Regions from separate parts of the Mycolicibacterium monacense genome, predicted to be linked through region 1. Evidence: predicted binding sites of a transcription regulator. Region 1 holds the regulator's gene; each other region holds the start of a gene.
What was found. Region 1 encodes LexA, which represses DNA repair genes until DNA is damaged. Its sites were predicted from a motif close to CGAACANNTGTTCG; they were not measured.
Positions count from the first base shown of each region.

Region 1 (4,527 bases):
TTCCCCTTCCACGACGATCCGGACCGGTTCGTCGAAATCGTGGAGCGCTTCATCGATTCGACCGAGCCGGCCAACCACGACCAGGAACTCCTGCGCCAGTTGTTGCGGACCGGCCTGAGCGAATCGGCGATCAGCGGGTCCGTCGACACCCGCGTCGCGGTCCTCGACGCGATGGGCAGCGACGAACGCAGCGCGACCTGACCGCCCCGTCACCGCCGAACACGTAGCATCGGCGCATGGCCATCGATGTCCAGGTCTTGCGTGTCTTCACCGATCCCGACGGCAACCACGGCAACCCGCTCGGCGTCGTCGACGCGGCCGCCGTCGATCCCGGCGACCGGCAGCGCATCGCCCGTGAACTCGGCTACAGCGAAACGATTTTCGTCGACATCCCGCAGGCCGGTGCGACGACCGCCCACATCAGGATCTTCACCCCTGCCACCGAACTTCCGTTCGCCGGGCATCCCACGGTCGGCGCGGCGTGGTGGCTGCGGGAGAACGGGCTGCCGGTGCACACCCTGCAGGTTCCGGCCGGCATCGTGCAGGTCGGCTACGAGGGCGACCTCACCGTGGTCAGGGCGCGCTCCGACTGGGCGCCGGAGTTCGCGATCCACGATCTGTCCTCCACCGAGGTCCTGGCCGCCGCCGATCCGGGCGACTATTCCGACGACGCCCACCACTACCTGTGGACGTGGACCGACCGCGATGCCGGGCACATCCGCGCGCGCATGTTCGCCCCGGATCTCGGAGTGCCGGAGGATGAGGCGACCGGCGCTGCGGCCGTGCGCATCACCGACTACCTGAGCCGCGATCTGACGATCGTGCAGGGCAAGGGTTCGGTGATCCACACCGTGTGGAGTCCCGACGGGTGGGTCAGCATCGCCGGGCGGGTCGTCGCCGACGCCGGGCGCCGCGTGGACTGACCTCTCTCAGCCCGACCGCGTGACGTCCTGGTGTGCGCGCAGGGCTTCGATCTCGCGCTCGAAATCTGCTGCGGATTCAAAGGATCGGTACACCGAGGCGAAGCGCAGATAGGCGACCTCGTCGAGATCGCGCAGCGGCCCGAGGATGGCGAGGCCCACCTCGTGGCTGGGAACCTCCGGTGAACCGGTCGCCCGGACCGCATCCTCGACCTGCTGGGCGAGCAGATTGAGTGCGTCGTCGTCGACCTGGCGCCCCTGGCACGCCCGGCGCACACCCTTGATGACCTTCTCGCGGCTGAACGGTTCCGTCACACCGCTGCGCTTGACCACCGCGAGCACCGCGGTCTCAACGGTGGTGAACCGCCGGCCGCACTCCGGACAGGACCGGCGGCGCCGGATCGCCTGACCTTCATCGGTCTCACGGGAGTCGACGACGCGCGAATCAGGATGACGGCAGAACGGACAGTGCATCACCGCTCCTTCGCCAGACCACCGGGTTCGTCCTTCGAACCTCTCCGAGCCTACTCGGGTGCCATCGCCACCGCCGACGGCGCGGGCCCAGGGCCACCCCGTATCCGGCGCGCAGAGCAGCGACGGTGCCCCGCACCACGATTCACTGTCCACGACGCACGTCAGCCGACAGGGGCGATCAGCGTCTGCCCGGCGTCGATGGCCGCCGAATCCAGCTGGTTGAGCTCGCGGATCCGTTCGACCACCGCACCGACCGGGGCGTCGGGGGCGACCCGCTGCGCGACCTGATGCAGGCTCTCCCCCATCTGCACCTGCACCACGGCCAGGTCAGCGGGTACGGGCGCCTGCTGGCCCGCGACGCCGCCCAGGTTCGCGACCAGCCCCAGCCACACCGTGATGCCGGCGGCCACCAGTGCGAGCAGCACCGTCGTCGCGGGCGTGATGGGACGGCGCCGGTGCGAGGCACGTGAGACCAGCACACCGTTGCCCCGGTGGCGCAGCGCCGCCCCGGCGGGCCGACCTGCCCGCGGCCGCCGGGCGTCGACCGGGCGGCGCACCCCGCGCGCGGCCGGATGCTGCTGGGTCTGCCTCACTTCGAGGATCGTCATGTGCGTGCCCCTTCCCTGGTGGGTGTTCGCCTGTGTGTTCGAATGTAGTCGATCAGGTGTTCGATGGATAGAACGTGTGATCGAACTGTTGCCGACGATAAGCGAGGGGTCCGACAAGTCCGTCCGACCACGACACGCGTCGAACACATGTTTGATCATCGGGCGTCGGGCGACTAGATTCAGGCCCATGAGCGACGACAGCAGCGAGACCCGGACCGGCGGGCGCCGCGGCGCAGACGCCGGCCTGACCGAACGACAACGCACCATCCTCGAGGTCATCCGCGCCTCGGTGACCAGCCGCGGCTACCCCCCGAGCATCCGGGAGATCGGCGACGCCGTCGGCCTGACGTCGACGTCCTCGGTGGCGCATCAGCTGCGCACACTCGAACGCAAGGGCTATCTGCGGCGTGACCCCAACCGGCCCCGCGCCGTCGACGTACGCCTGTCCGACGAGCCGGCGACGCCGGTGGTCACCACGGACGTCGCGGGCAGCGACGCGCTACCCGAACCGACGTTCGTACCGGTGCTCGGCCGGATCGCCGCCGGAGGGCCGATCCTGGCGGAGGAAGCGGTCGAGGACGTGTTCCCGCTACCGCGCGAACTCGTCGGCGAGGGGTCGCTGTTCCTGCTCAAGGTGGTGGGCGACTCGATGGTCGACGCCGCGATCTGCGACGGCGACTGGGTCGTCGTCCGGCAACAGGCCGTCGCCGACAACGGCGACATCGTCGCGGCCATGATCGACGGCGAGGCCACCGTGAAAACCTTCAAACGCAGCCGCGGTCAGGTGTGGCTGATGCCGCACAACCCCGCGTTCGAGCCCATCCCCGGTAACGACGCGGCGGTGCTGGGCAAGGTCGTCACGGTCATCCGCAAGATCTGACGCCGGCTCAGTCGCCGCGGACGAACCCGTTGGTGCGGGCGAACTCCTCACTGGCAAAGTAGATCTCCGCGACCGCGTCGTCGTAGCCACGGCTGCCCGGCACCCAGTACAGGCCCGTCCTGGTATCCGCCTTCACCGGGTAACCGGTCGGCGCCACACCCGAAGCGTCCACGGCCAACTGGATCGCGGTGCGGCCGGGCGTCGGCTCGTCGATGTCGATGGCCGCATGCCTGCCGCTCGGCGCATCGTCGACGAAGGGAGCCACCACGAACGCCCCGGGCACCGACGATGCCTCGTCCGTGGGTTCCTCGTCAGCCGGTTCTATGTCCGCCGGTTTTTCGTCAGCCGTTCCTACGTCGGCCGGTTCGATGTCCGCCGGCTCCGGCGCGGTCGACCCCCCGAGCGTGGGCGCGGGCAGGGAGGGCTCCTCCAACGCGGACTGCGCACGCTCCTCGTCGCTGATCGGCGCCTCGATACGCGTCGGCGCGGTGTCGATCGAGTCGGGATCGTCCTGCCCTCCGAAGAGGTCGGGCGCGGATGGCCGGTCGGGCGCGGATGGCCGGTCGGCCGCAACGGCCTCGTCCGCGGAGTCGGCACGGGGGTCCCACGGGTTCGCCGTTGTCGCCGGCGCACCGTAGCCACCGAGATACCGCCCGTGCTCGTCGGCGCCCTCGCCGTCGTCCGACGGGCCACCGTCGGACGGCCGGTATCGCGCGGCGTCGGCGAAGATGTCCTCGTCGTCGCGGAAGTGGTGGTCCCGGTCGTCGCGTCGGCGCCTCCACAGCGCCGCCCCCACGATCAGACCGACCACGAGCAGCACCGGGATGAGCGCGAGCAGCCACCACCAGTTCCACCGCCAGCTCAACCACTCACCGTCGTCCTCGGCGGCCGAGGACTGCGGCTCCGCCGGTGCGTTCGGCACGTCCTCGCCCGGCACCTCCAATCCGGCGAGCCGTGCGGCGAGATTCGCCGGCTCGGTGCTGAACCTGCCCGTCGACCGGTCGTAGGACAGCACCCCTTCGCTGAACCGCTGGGTGACGACGTCGCCGTTCTCGGTCTGATCGGCCATGGGCGCGCCCAGCGGGCCCTTCGCGCCGTCGAGCTTCGACCACCCCGCGTTCATCGCGCCCCGCACGATCACGGCGCCGTAGTCGGGGGTCCAGAAGATGACCGGCTCGTCCTTGGCGGCGAACGTGCTGATGCGGCTGTTCGACCCGAGCCCGCCGTCGGCTTCGCTGCTGGTCGGGAAGCCCAGATCGCCTTCCGGCCCGCCCACGCTCTCGTACTTCTCGAGGACCTGACCGGTCACCACGTTCGCCCCGGTCTGCGGGGTGTAGAAGATCTTGCCGCCGGTGTAGTTCTGACCGACCCCGTCCTCGCCGATCTTGTACTGCGGCCCGTCCTTGGCGCCCAGCGGTCCCAGGGCGCCGCCCGCAGCGCGCCGCGCGGCCGCGATGGCCGACGTCGCGTCCTCCGGGACCTGCAGGTCCTTCAATTGGTCGGCGAGTTCGGGCGGAACCGTGGTGAACGTCTTGTCCTTGCGGTTCCACGACAGCTGCCCGCCGGTGAACTTCTGGGAGGCCACGTCACCGCGGTACACCTCGTCCTCGGCCGGTACACCGAGCACGCCGGCCGACCCGCCGAG
Region 1 is NZ_AP022617.1:2,614,070-2,618,596, forward strand. It holds gene G6N49_RS12460 (alpha/beta fold hydrolase) at 1-201, shown strand, start outside; gene G6N49_RS12465 (PhzF family protein) at 237-923, shown strand; gene nrdR (transcriptional regulator NrdR) at 930-1,394, opposite strand; gene G6N49_RS12475 (LysM peptidoglycan-binding domain-containing protein) at 1,556-2,002, opposite strand; gene lexA (transcriptional repressor LexA) at 2,190-2,882, shown strand; gene G6N49_RS12485 (sunset domain-containing protein) at 2,890-4,527, opposite strand, start outside.

Region 2 (4,527 bases), 1.9 Mb from region 1:
ATCAGCCCGACGATTCCGTGTTTGGAGGCCGCATAGCCCAGGCCGCCGCCCTGCAGTCCGCCGAAACCGCGCAGGCCCGCGGTCGAACTGGTGAACACGATGGACCCGCCGCGTTGACCGGCGATCAGATGGGGGATGGCGGCCTTCGCGGTGTGGAAGGAACCCACCAGGTTGACGTCGACGACGTCGTTCCACATCTCGAGGTCTTCCTCGATCGTCAGTTCGCGGAAGGCCATCGTCGCGATACCGGCGTTGGCGCAGACGATGTCGAGGCGGCCGAAGTGTTCGACGCCGGCGTCCAACGCCGTTCTGAGCGCGTGGAAGTCGCGAACGTCGGCGACAGATCCCAGCATTTTTCCACCCTGGGCCTCCACCAGCGCGACAGTCTCGTCGAGCTCGTCGCGGGTGGCCATCGGATACCCGTTCGACTCGATGTCGGCGCAGATGTCGACGCCGATGATGTCGGCGCCGTCGGCCGCCAGGCGTACCGCATGGCTGCGGCCCTGCCCTCGGGCGGCACCGGTGATGAACGCGACTTTTCCGTCCAGGGAACCCATGATCCTCGCTTCGTCGACACAGTGAGTAACCGCGTTACTGTGAGCAGACGGTAACCTAGTTACTCAGCTGTCGGCAAGGGGGTGAGGATGGGTGAACCGGGGGACCGGAGTGATGACCGGTTGCTCGCCGTCGTGGTGGAGATCCTCGACACCGACGGATACGACGCAGTGCAACTGCGGGAAGTCGCGCGCCGCGCCCGCGTCTCGTTGAGCACGATCTACAAGCGCTATGCCACCCGCGACGAGCTGATCCTCGCCGCGCTGGAGGCGTGGATGGAGGACAACCGGTACTCCGGGGTCGTCCCACATCCCAAGGCGGCGGACGCCTCGCTCCACGAAGCGTTGATGGACCTGTTCCGCACCATCTTCGAACCGTGGGAACAGCACCCGGGCATGCTGACGGCGTACTACCGCGCGCGGTCATCGCCGAGTGGGCAGACCTTGTTGCAGCGCGGCCTCGATGTCGTGGTTCCGGCCGGTCTCGAGTTGCTCGCCGAGGTCGACGAATCGTTCATCGACGACCTCAACGCCGTCGTGTCGAGCGTGGTGTACGGGCTGCTGGGTCGCTTCTCCACCGGGGAGATCGCGATCACCGAGATACTCCCGACGCTCGACCGTGCCGTGTACTGGCTGACGACGGGTTACGAAGCGGCGAAAGGCTCAGTGGCTGCCGTACATACGCGCGATGTCCGGTGAGTCCAGCCATCCCGAATAGGTGGGCCGCTGCGGCCATCCGTCGGGGGAGTCCTGCCATTCCTCCTGGCGCCCCCATGGCAGGAGGTCGATCAGCGCGAACGTGTGGCTGAGCTGTTCGGTGCCGCGGCCGTTGGTGTGCCAGGTGCGGAAGACCGCATCGCCGTCTCGGAGGAAGACATTCACGCCGAACCCACCGCCGGGCGGTGCATCGACGTCGGCGCCGAACGAACTCTCCGACGACGAGTACCACTCCATCTTGTTACCGACCTTGTCCTTGTAGGCCAGGGCCTCCTCGATGGGTCCGTTCGTGACGATGACGAACCTCGCGTCGTAGTTGTCGAGGAATTCGAGCCGGGTGAACTGCGACGTGAAGCCGGTGCATCCGCCGCACTGCCACTCCTGGCCGTCGGTCCACATGTGGTTGTAGGTGATCAGCTGCGACCGCCCCTTGAACACGTCGGCGAGCCGGACGGGGCCCTCCGCGCCGATCAGCGTGTAGTCGGGCATCCGCACCATGGGCAGGCGCCTGCGTTGTGCGGCGATCGCATCCAGTTCGCGGGTCGCTGCCTTCTCGCGCCGGCGCAGATCCTCCAGCGCGGCGCGCCAGGTCTGTTGGTCGACTTCGGGCGGCAGCCCGGTGATTCCAGTGGTCATCGCGTCATCCCGTCGTGGTCGTACGAGTTGTTCACGGGTACTGACTCAGTGTGCGCGCGAAAGTCATCGCCGCGCTTCGATATCTTGGCGCACGCTCGCGGACTGTTCGAAACCTCTTTCGTCACAGTGGTTTCCATAGTCACATCGCTGGCGGTTTTGTCGGTGGCTCGAACTAGTGTTCGAAGCATGGATGGATTGTCTGGCGCGGTCGACCACCTCGTGGCGTCCATCGCCGCTCTGCAAACCGCCTCCATCGACGAGCTCTCCTACGAGCAGATCGTGGCCGAACTGGACCGCATCAAAGCAGCTGTGTGGGCGGTGCCCAGTGTGGAGCACCGCCTGACCGCGCGGCTGATGGACGCCGACCCGCATGAACTCGGCGCCACCTCTATCAAGGAGGTGCTGGCCAACCACCTGCGCATCTCCCGCAAAGCCGCCGGCGACCGCCTCACTGACGCGCGCCAGTTGGGGCCGCGCTACACCCTGACTGGGGAGCGGGTGCAGACCGAGTTGGCCCACACCGCCGATGCGGTCGCCCGCGGCGACATCGGCACCACGCACGTGCGGATCATCCAGGAGTTCGTCAAGAAGCTTCCGGCATGGGTGTCCTGGGAGCGCCGCGACCACTACGAACGCGACCTGGTCGGCCACGCCAGCGCACTGCGGCCCGAGGACTTCCGCACAGTCGCCGACACCCTGCTGGGGTTCATCGATCAGGACGGCACCGAACCCGACCACCACACCCACCAACGTCGCCGTGAGTTCACCGTCGGCCGCCAGCAGGCCGACGGGATGAGCCGGGTCTCGGGGTGGCTCACCCCCGAAGCCCGCGGGCACTGGGACCTCATCGCCGCCAAATACGCCGCCCCCGGCACCAACCTGCCCCACGACGACACCCACACCGGCCGCGACGACCGCACCACCGGCCAACGCCACCACGACGCGATCACCACCGTCCTACGCGACGCGGTCGCCTCCGGCTCCCTCGGCCAGGTCGCCGGCGTTCCCGCCAGCATCGTCGCGACGATGACGCTCAGCGAGCTTGAACGTGCCGCCGGGTGGGCGCACACCGGCGGCGGCAACCGCCTGCCCATCCGGGATCTGATCCGGATGGCCGCCCACTCCCGGCACTACCTGGCGGTGTTCGACGACCACACCGAAGAGATCCTGTATTTCGGCCGCGCCCGCCGCACGGCGTCGACCGCGCAACGCCTGGCCCTGTTCGCCCGCGACAAAGGCTGCACCCACCCCGGCTGCACCGTGCCGTTCTACTGGACCGAAGCCCACCACGCCCACGACTACTCCCGCGGTGGGCGCACCGACATCGACGATCTCACCCTGGCGTGTCAACCCGCCAACCTGCTCATCGAGACAACCGGATGGACCACCCACCGGCCCGGTAACGGCCGCACCGAATGGACCCCACCCGCCGACCACGACACCGGCCAACCCCGCATCAACAACCACTTCCACCCCCACCGCTACCTCACCGACAACGACGACGGTCAAGACGACGAGCCCGAATAGCCATGCAGCACAGCGTGTTGCATGCGCCGGTCCGCCTCAGCGTCGATCCGGGAGTTCCTCGATGAGCTCCTCGAGGAAACCGCCTGCCTCGTGGCCGGCTCGGTCGACATCGCCTCTGGCGATCGCTTCGACCAGCCCGTCGTGCGGGATCCGGTCGAATGCGTGGGTTTCCACGGTGGTCGCCACACTCGCAGTGACCACTTCGGTGAGACCGCGGTACAACTCGATCAGCACCGCGTTGTGCGACGCCCTCACCACCGCGAAGTGGAATTCCGCGTCGGCCCGCACGAACTCGTCACGGGCGTCGAGGGCATCCCGGCGGGCGAGCAACGCGCGAATCTCGGCAAGGTCTTCGGCGGTGCGCGCGGTCGCCGCCAACCGGGCACCTTCGACCTCGAGGCAACGCCGCACCTCCAGCACCTCGCGCAACTCCGAACCGCACAGCCGGCGCACTGCCCCGGAGACCTCGCTCGTGGCCCGCACATATGTGCCGTCGCCCTGTCGGACCTCCAGGATTCCGCTGTGGGCCAGCGCGCGCACCGCTTCCCGGACCGTGTTGCGGCCGACGCCGAGAGCGGCGACCAGCGCGGGCTCCGTCGGGATCCGGGTGCCGACCGGCCACTCGCCGGCGGACACCGACGCGCGCAGTTGAGCGATCACCTGGTCCACCAGGCCTGCGCGGCGGGTAGTGGCGAGCGGCACCGAAACTCCATTCGTCCAATCATGGGATGTATGGGACGATACCGCGGTGAAGGGCCACACGCGCGTCGACGCCACAGCCGGTCAGGCGTCCGAAGCCGGCGTACGGGCTGCCGGCGGCGTGTTGCTCACGATCGCGGTCATCCTCACCGCGCTGAATCTCCGCCCCGCGATCACCAGCATCGGACCCATGCTCGGCGAGATGCGCACGTCGATGGGGGCCAGCGCCACCTGGGCCGGTGTCCTGACCACCCTGCCCGGATTGTGTTTCGCCGCTGCGGGATTGACGGCCCCATGGCTGTCACGACGGTTCGGTCTGAGTAGGGCCATCAGCGCCGCCCTGACCATCCTGAGCGCCGGGCTGCTCATCCGCGTCCTGGACGGCCCGTATGTG
Region 2 is NZ_AP022617.1:4,528,855-4,533,381, reverse strand. It holds gene G6N49_RS21710 (mycofactocin-coupled SDR family oxidoreductase) at 1-557, opposite strand, end outside; gene G6N49_RS21705 (TetR/AcrR family transcriptional regulator) at 645-1,253, shown strand; gene G6N49_RS21700 (DUF899 domain-containing protein) at 1,218-1,907, opposite strand; gene G6N49_RS21695 (HNH endonuclease signature motif containing protein) at 2,094-3,434, shown strand; gene G6N49_RS21690 (FadR/GntR family transcriptional regulator) at 3,471-4,136, opposite strand; gene G6N49_RS21685 (CynX/NimT family MFS transporter) at 4,183-4,527, shown strand, end outside.
Region 2: the regulator LexA is predicted to act here: its motif matches at 2,076-2,089, upstream of G6N49_RS21695 (HNH endonuclease signature motif containing protein).

Region 3 (4,527 bases), 730 kb from region 1:
ACCTCGGCACCCCAGATGTCGTTGACCAGGATGTCGATCCGGCCGTGCTCGCTGCCCAGCCTGTCGGCCAACGTGCGCACCTGTTCGGCGTCGAGGTGGTCGACGCGGTAGGCGATGCCGCGACCGCCGAGAGCGGTGACGAGTTCGGCGGTCTCCTCGATCGTCTCCGGCCGGTCGTAGTCGGATCCGCCAGGTTCGGTCCTGCTGCTGCGTCCAGTGCAGATGACGGTGGCACCCGCCTCGCCGAGGGCGGCGGCTATCCCGCGCCCGGCGCCGCGGGTCGCCCCCGCCACCACCGCGATGCGGTCACGTAACGCATCCGGATCGGGGCGCCATGTCATGACGCGAGTATGGCGCGGTGAGGCAATCGGTTCCGCCGCTTCGGCGATGAGCGCATACTCGCGAACGTGACACCGCTGCAGCGCTACATCGCCGAAGAGATCGCGACCGACCACGTCGACGGATTGCTGTCCCGCCGTGAGGCGTTGCGCAGGCTCTCCCTGATCGGCATCGGCACCGCGGGCGCGACCGCACTGTTCGCCGCGTGCAGCGAGAACAAGCAGGAGGAAGCCGAGGCGCCCGTGACATCGAGCGGCGCCGCCACGGTCAGTGCGCCGCCGCCGGGATCGCAGAACGCGGTCCCGACCGAGCCCGTCACCTGGGCGGGCCCCCGCGGCGAGTTGCAGGGCGCGTGGGCGGCGGCGGACCAACCGCGTGGCGCGGTGCTGGTGATCCACGAGAACAAGGGACTCAACGACTACATCCGGTCGGTCGCCGGTCGGTTCGGCGGCATCGGTTACTCCGCCCTCGCGATCGATCTGCTCTCCGGGCAGGGGGGCACCGCGACGTTCGCCGATCCGGCCGAGGCGACCGCGGCGCTGAGCAAGCTGCCGCCCGAGGAGGCGGTCGCCGATCTGAGATCCGGAATCGACGAGTTGAGCCGCCGGCTGCCGGACCGCAAACTCGCGGCGGTCGGGTTCTGCATGGGCGGTGGCATGGTGTGGCGGCTGTTGGCCGCGGGCGAGCCACGATTGGCAGCGGCGGTGCCCTTCTACGGCCCAACCCCGGAGAACCCAGACTTCTCCGGTTCGAAAGACGTTGCGGTGCTGGGCATCTATGCTTCGCAGGACCAGCGGGTCAACGCCAGCGAACCGGTGGCGCGCGCCGCACTCGAAAAGGCCGGCATGGTCTTCGAACTCGTCACCGAGCCCGATGCCAACCACGCCTTCTTCAACGACACCGGTGAGCGCTACAACGCCGCCGCCGCCGCTGACGCGTGGAAACGCTTGCAGGAGTGGTTCTCCCGCTACGTCGACTGATCGTCCTCGTCGTCTCTACCGTCGTCGCCGTCTTGACCGTCGTCGTTGTCGGTGAGGTAGCGGTGGGGGTGGAAGTGGTTGTTGATGCGGGGTTGGTCGGTGTCGTGGTCTTCGGGTGGGGTCCATTGGGTGCGGCCGTTGCCGGGGCGGTGGGTGGTCCATCCGGTTTTTTCGATGAGCAGGTTGGCGGGTTGGCAGGCGAGGGTGAGGTCGTCGATGTCGGTGCGCCCACCGCGGGAGTAGTCGTGGGTGTGGTGGGCTTCGGTCCAGTAGAACGGCACGGTGCAGCCGGGGTGGGTGCAGCCTCTGTCGCGGGCGAACAGGGCCAGGCGTTGGGCGGTGGTGGCGCAGCGTTTGGCGCGGCCGAAATACAGGATTTCTTCGGTGTGGTCGTCGAAGACCGCCAGGTAGTGCCGGGAGTGGGCGGCCATCCGGATCAGATCCCGGATGGGGATCTTGTTGCCGCCGCCGGTGTGCGCCCAGCCGGCGGCGCGTTCCAGCTCGCTGAGCGTCATCGTCGCGATGATGCTGGCGGGAACGCCGGCGATGTGACCAAGGGCGCCCGACTGCACATGGTCCCGCATTGCTCGGGTGAGGGCGTCGTGGTGGCGTTGTCCGGTGGTGCGGTCGTCGCGGCCGGTGTGGGTGTCGTCGTGGGGCAGGTTGGTGCCGGGGGCGGCGTATTTGGCGGCGATGAGGTCCCAGTGCGCGCGGGCTTCGGGGGTGAGCCAGCCCGAGACCCGGCTCATCCCGTCGGCCTGTTGGCGGCCGACGGTGAACTCGCGGCGGCGTTGGTGGGTGTGGTGGTCGGGTTCGGTGCCGTCCTGGTCGATGAACCCCAGCAGCGTGTCGGCAACCTTCTTCAACTGGTCGGGGCGCAACTGCAGGGCGTGGCCGACGAGGTCGCGTTCGTAGTGGTCGCGGCGCTCCCAGGACACCCATGCGGGCAGTTTCTTGACGAACTCCTGGATGATCCGCACGTGGGTGGTGCCGATGTCGCCGCGGGCGACCGCATCCGCGGTGTGGGCCAACTCGGTCTGCACCCGCTCCCCGGTCAGGGTGTGGCGCGGCCCCAACTGGCGCGCGTCGGTGAGCCGGTCGCCGGCGGTTTTGTCGGAGATGCGGAGCCGGTCGGCGAGCAGCCTTTTCAACGACGTCGCCCCCAACGTGTGCGGGTCGGCGTCCATCAGCCGCGCGGTCAGGCGGTGCTCCACACTGGGCACCGCCCACACCGCTGCTTTGATGCGGTCCAGTTCGGCCACGATCTGCTCGTAGGAGAGCTCGTCGATGGAGGCGGTCTGCAGAGCGGCGATGGACGCCACGAGGTGGTCGACCGCGCCAGACAATCCATCCATACGTCGAACACTAGTTCGAACCACCGACAAAACGGCCGGCGATGTGACTGCGGAAACCACTGTGAAAAAGGAGGTTTGGACTAACTCGCGAGGGTACGCAAACTGCTGCGAAACCGCGAGACACGCACCCTCGCGCCAAAGAACGCAGGGGGAGTTCACGGCACGTTCAGGTGCCGGTCGATGCGTGGCCGCGCAACGCACAGAAGCGACCGGTTTCCTCGAGGCATGCGCGTGGTGCAGGTCGCCAACTTCTACGGGCCACGCTCGGGCGGCTTACGCACCGCGGTCGACCGGCTCGGCGCCGAGTACTGCGCGGCCGGACACGAGGTGTGTCTCGTCGTGCCCGGGCATCGCACCGAGCATCAGTGGTTGGCCACCGGCGTCACCCGAATCACCCTGCCCGCCCGCCTGATTCCCTTCACCGGTGGGTATCGCGCCGTTCTGCCGGGTCCGGTCACCGCCTTGCTTCACGAGTTGCAACCCGACGCGATCGAGGTGTCCGACCGACTGACGTTGCGTTCGCTCGGGGGATGGGGGCGACGCCACGGTGTGGCGACGGTGATGATCTCCCACGAACGCCTCGACCGTCTCGTCGGGCAGGTCGTGCCGGGCCGCGTGGCTCGTGCGGTCGCCGATATCGCCAACCGCCGCACCGCGAGCAACTACGACACCGTCGTCTGTACGACCGCGTTCGCGCGTAGGGAGTTCGACCGGATCGACGCCACCAACGTCGTCACCGTTCCGCTCGGAGTCGACCTCGACCAGTTCCACCCGCGTCGACGGTCGGATCAGATGCGGCGGCGGTGGGCGGCTCCCGATCAGACCCTCCTCGTGCACTGTGGCCGGCTGTCGGTCGAGAAGCATGCGCACCGCAGCATCGACACCGTTGCGGCGCTGCGTCATTCAGGTGTCGACGCGCGACTGGTCGTGGTGGGCGAGGGGCCGCTGCGGCAGCGCCTCGAACGCCAGGCCACCGGCCTCCCCGTCGACTTCACGGGGTACATCGGCTGTCGCGACACCGTGGCGGGCATCCTCGCGTCCGCGGACGTGGCGCTCGCCCCGGGACCGCATGAGACGTTCGGCCTCGCCGCACTCGAAGCGCTGGCCTGCGGAACCCCTGCCGTCGTGTCCCGTACCTCCGCCCTCGCCGAGATCCTCACTGCAGACAGCGGAGCCGCCGCCGACAACGACCCGCAGGCGATCGCCGATGCCGTCGGACGGGTGATCCGCGTACCGGAAACGGTGCGCCGGATCAACGCCCGGCGGCGCGCCGAGCAGTTCACGTGGCCGCGAGCGGCCGAGGGCATGCTCGGCGCGATGTGCGCCGGTGACGTGGGAACCGTTTAGCCGCCGACGCGGAGGGGCACCCGCAATCAGCGGGACAGTCAATATGACCTTGCCCGACCGACCGAAGGAGCCGACGTGGATACCAGCACCATCGTCTGGATCATCGTCGCAGTGGTGGTGGCGCTACTGATCATCGCCGCACTGGCGATGATGGCCCGCAAGCGCCGCAACGAGAAGCGACACCTCGAAGCCCAGCAGATCCGTCAGGAAGTCCAAGAGCACCATCAGCACGTCGAGCAGCGCGACCTGGTGGCGCAGCAGTCCGAGGCCGAGGCCCGGGCCGCAGCGGCCGAGGCGGAGGCGAAGGCTGCCGAGGCCGCCCGCCTGCGCGACGTCGCGTCGACCCACCGGGAGGCCGTCGACACCTCGCGACAGGAACTCGACGAGCGTCGCCGGTTCGCCGATGAGCTCGACCCGCACACCCCGAAGGCCGAGGACATGCAGGCGGACGGTCAGGACGCCGGACGGCAGGGTGGTCTCGGCGGCGGTCGGCACGAGGACACTCG
Region 3 is NZ_AP022617.1:1,888,163-1,892,689, forward strand. It holds gene G6N49_RS08910 (SDR family oxidoreductase) at 1-341, opposite strand, end outside; gene G6N49_RS08915 (dienelactone hydrolase family protein) at 408-1,319, shown strand; gene G6N49_RS08920 (HNH endonuclease signature motif containing protein) at 1,307-2,674, opposite strand; gene G6N49_RS08925 (glycosyltransferase) at 2,900-4,021, shown strand; gene G6N49_RS08930 (hypothetical protein) at 4,097-4,527, shown strand, end outside.
Region 3: the regulator LexA is predicted to act here: its motif matches at 2,679-2,692, upstream of G6N49_RS08920 (HNH endonuclease signature motif containing protein).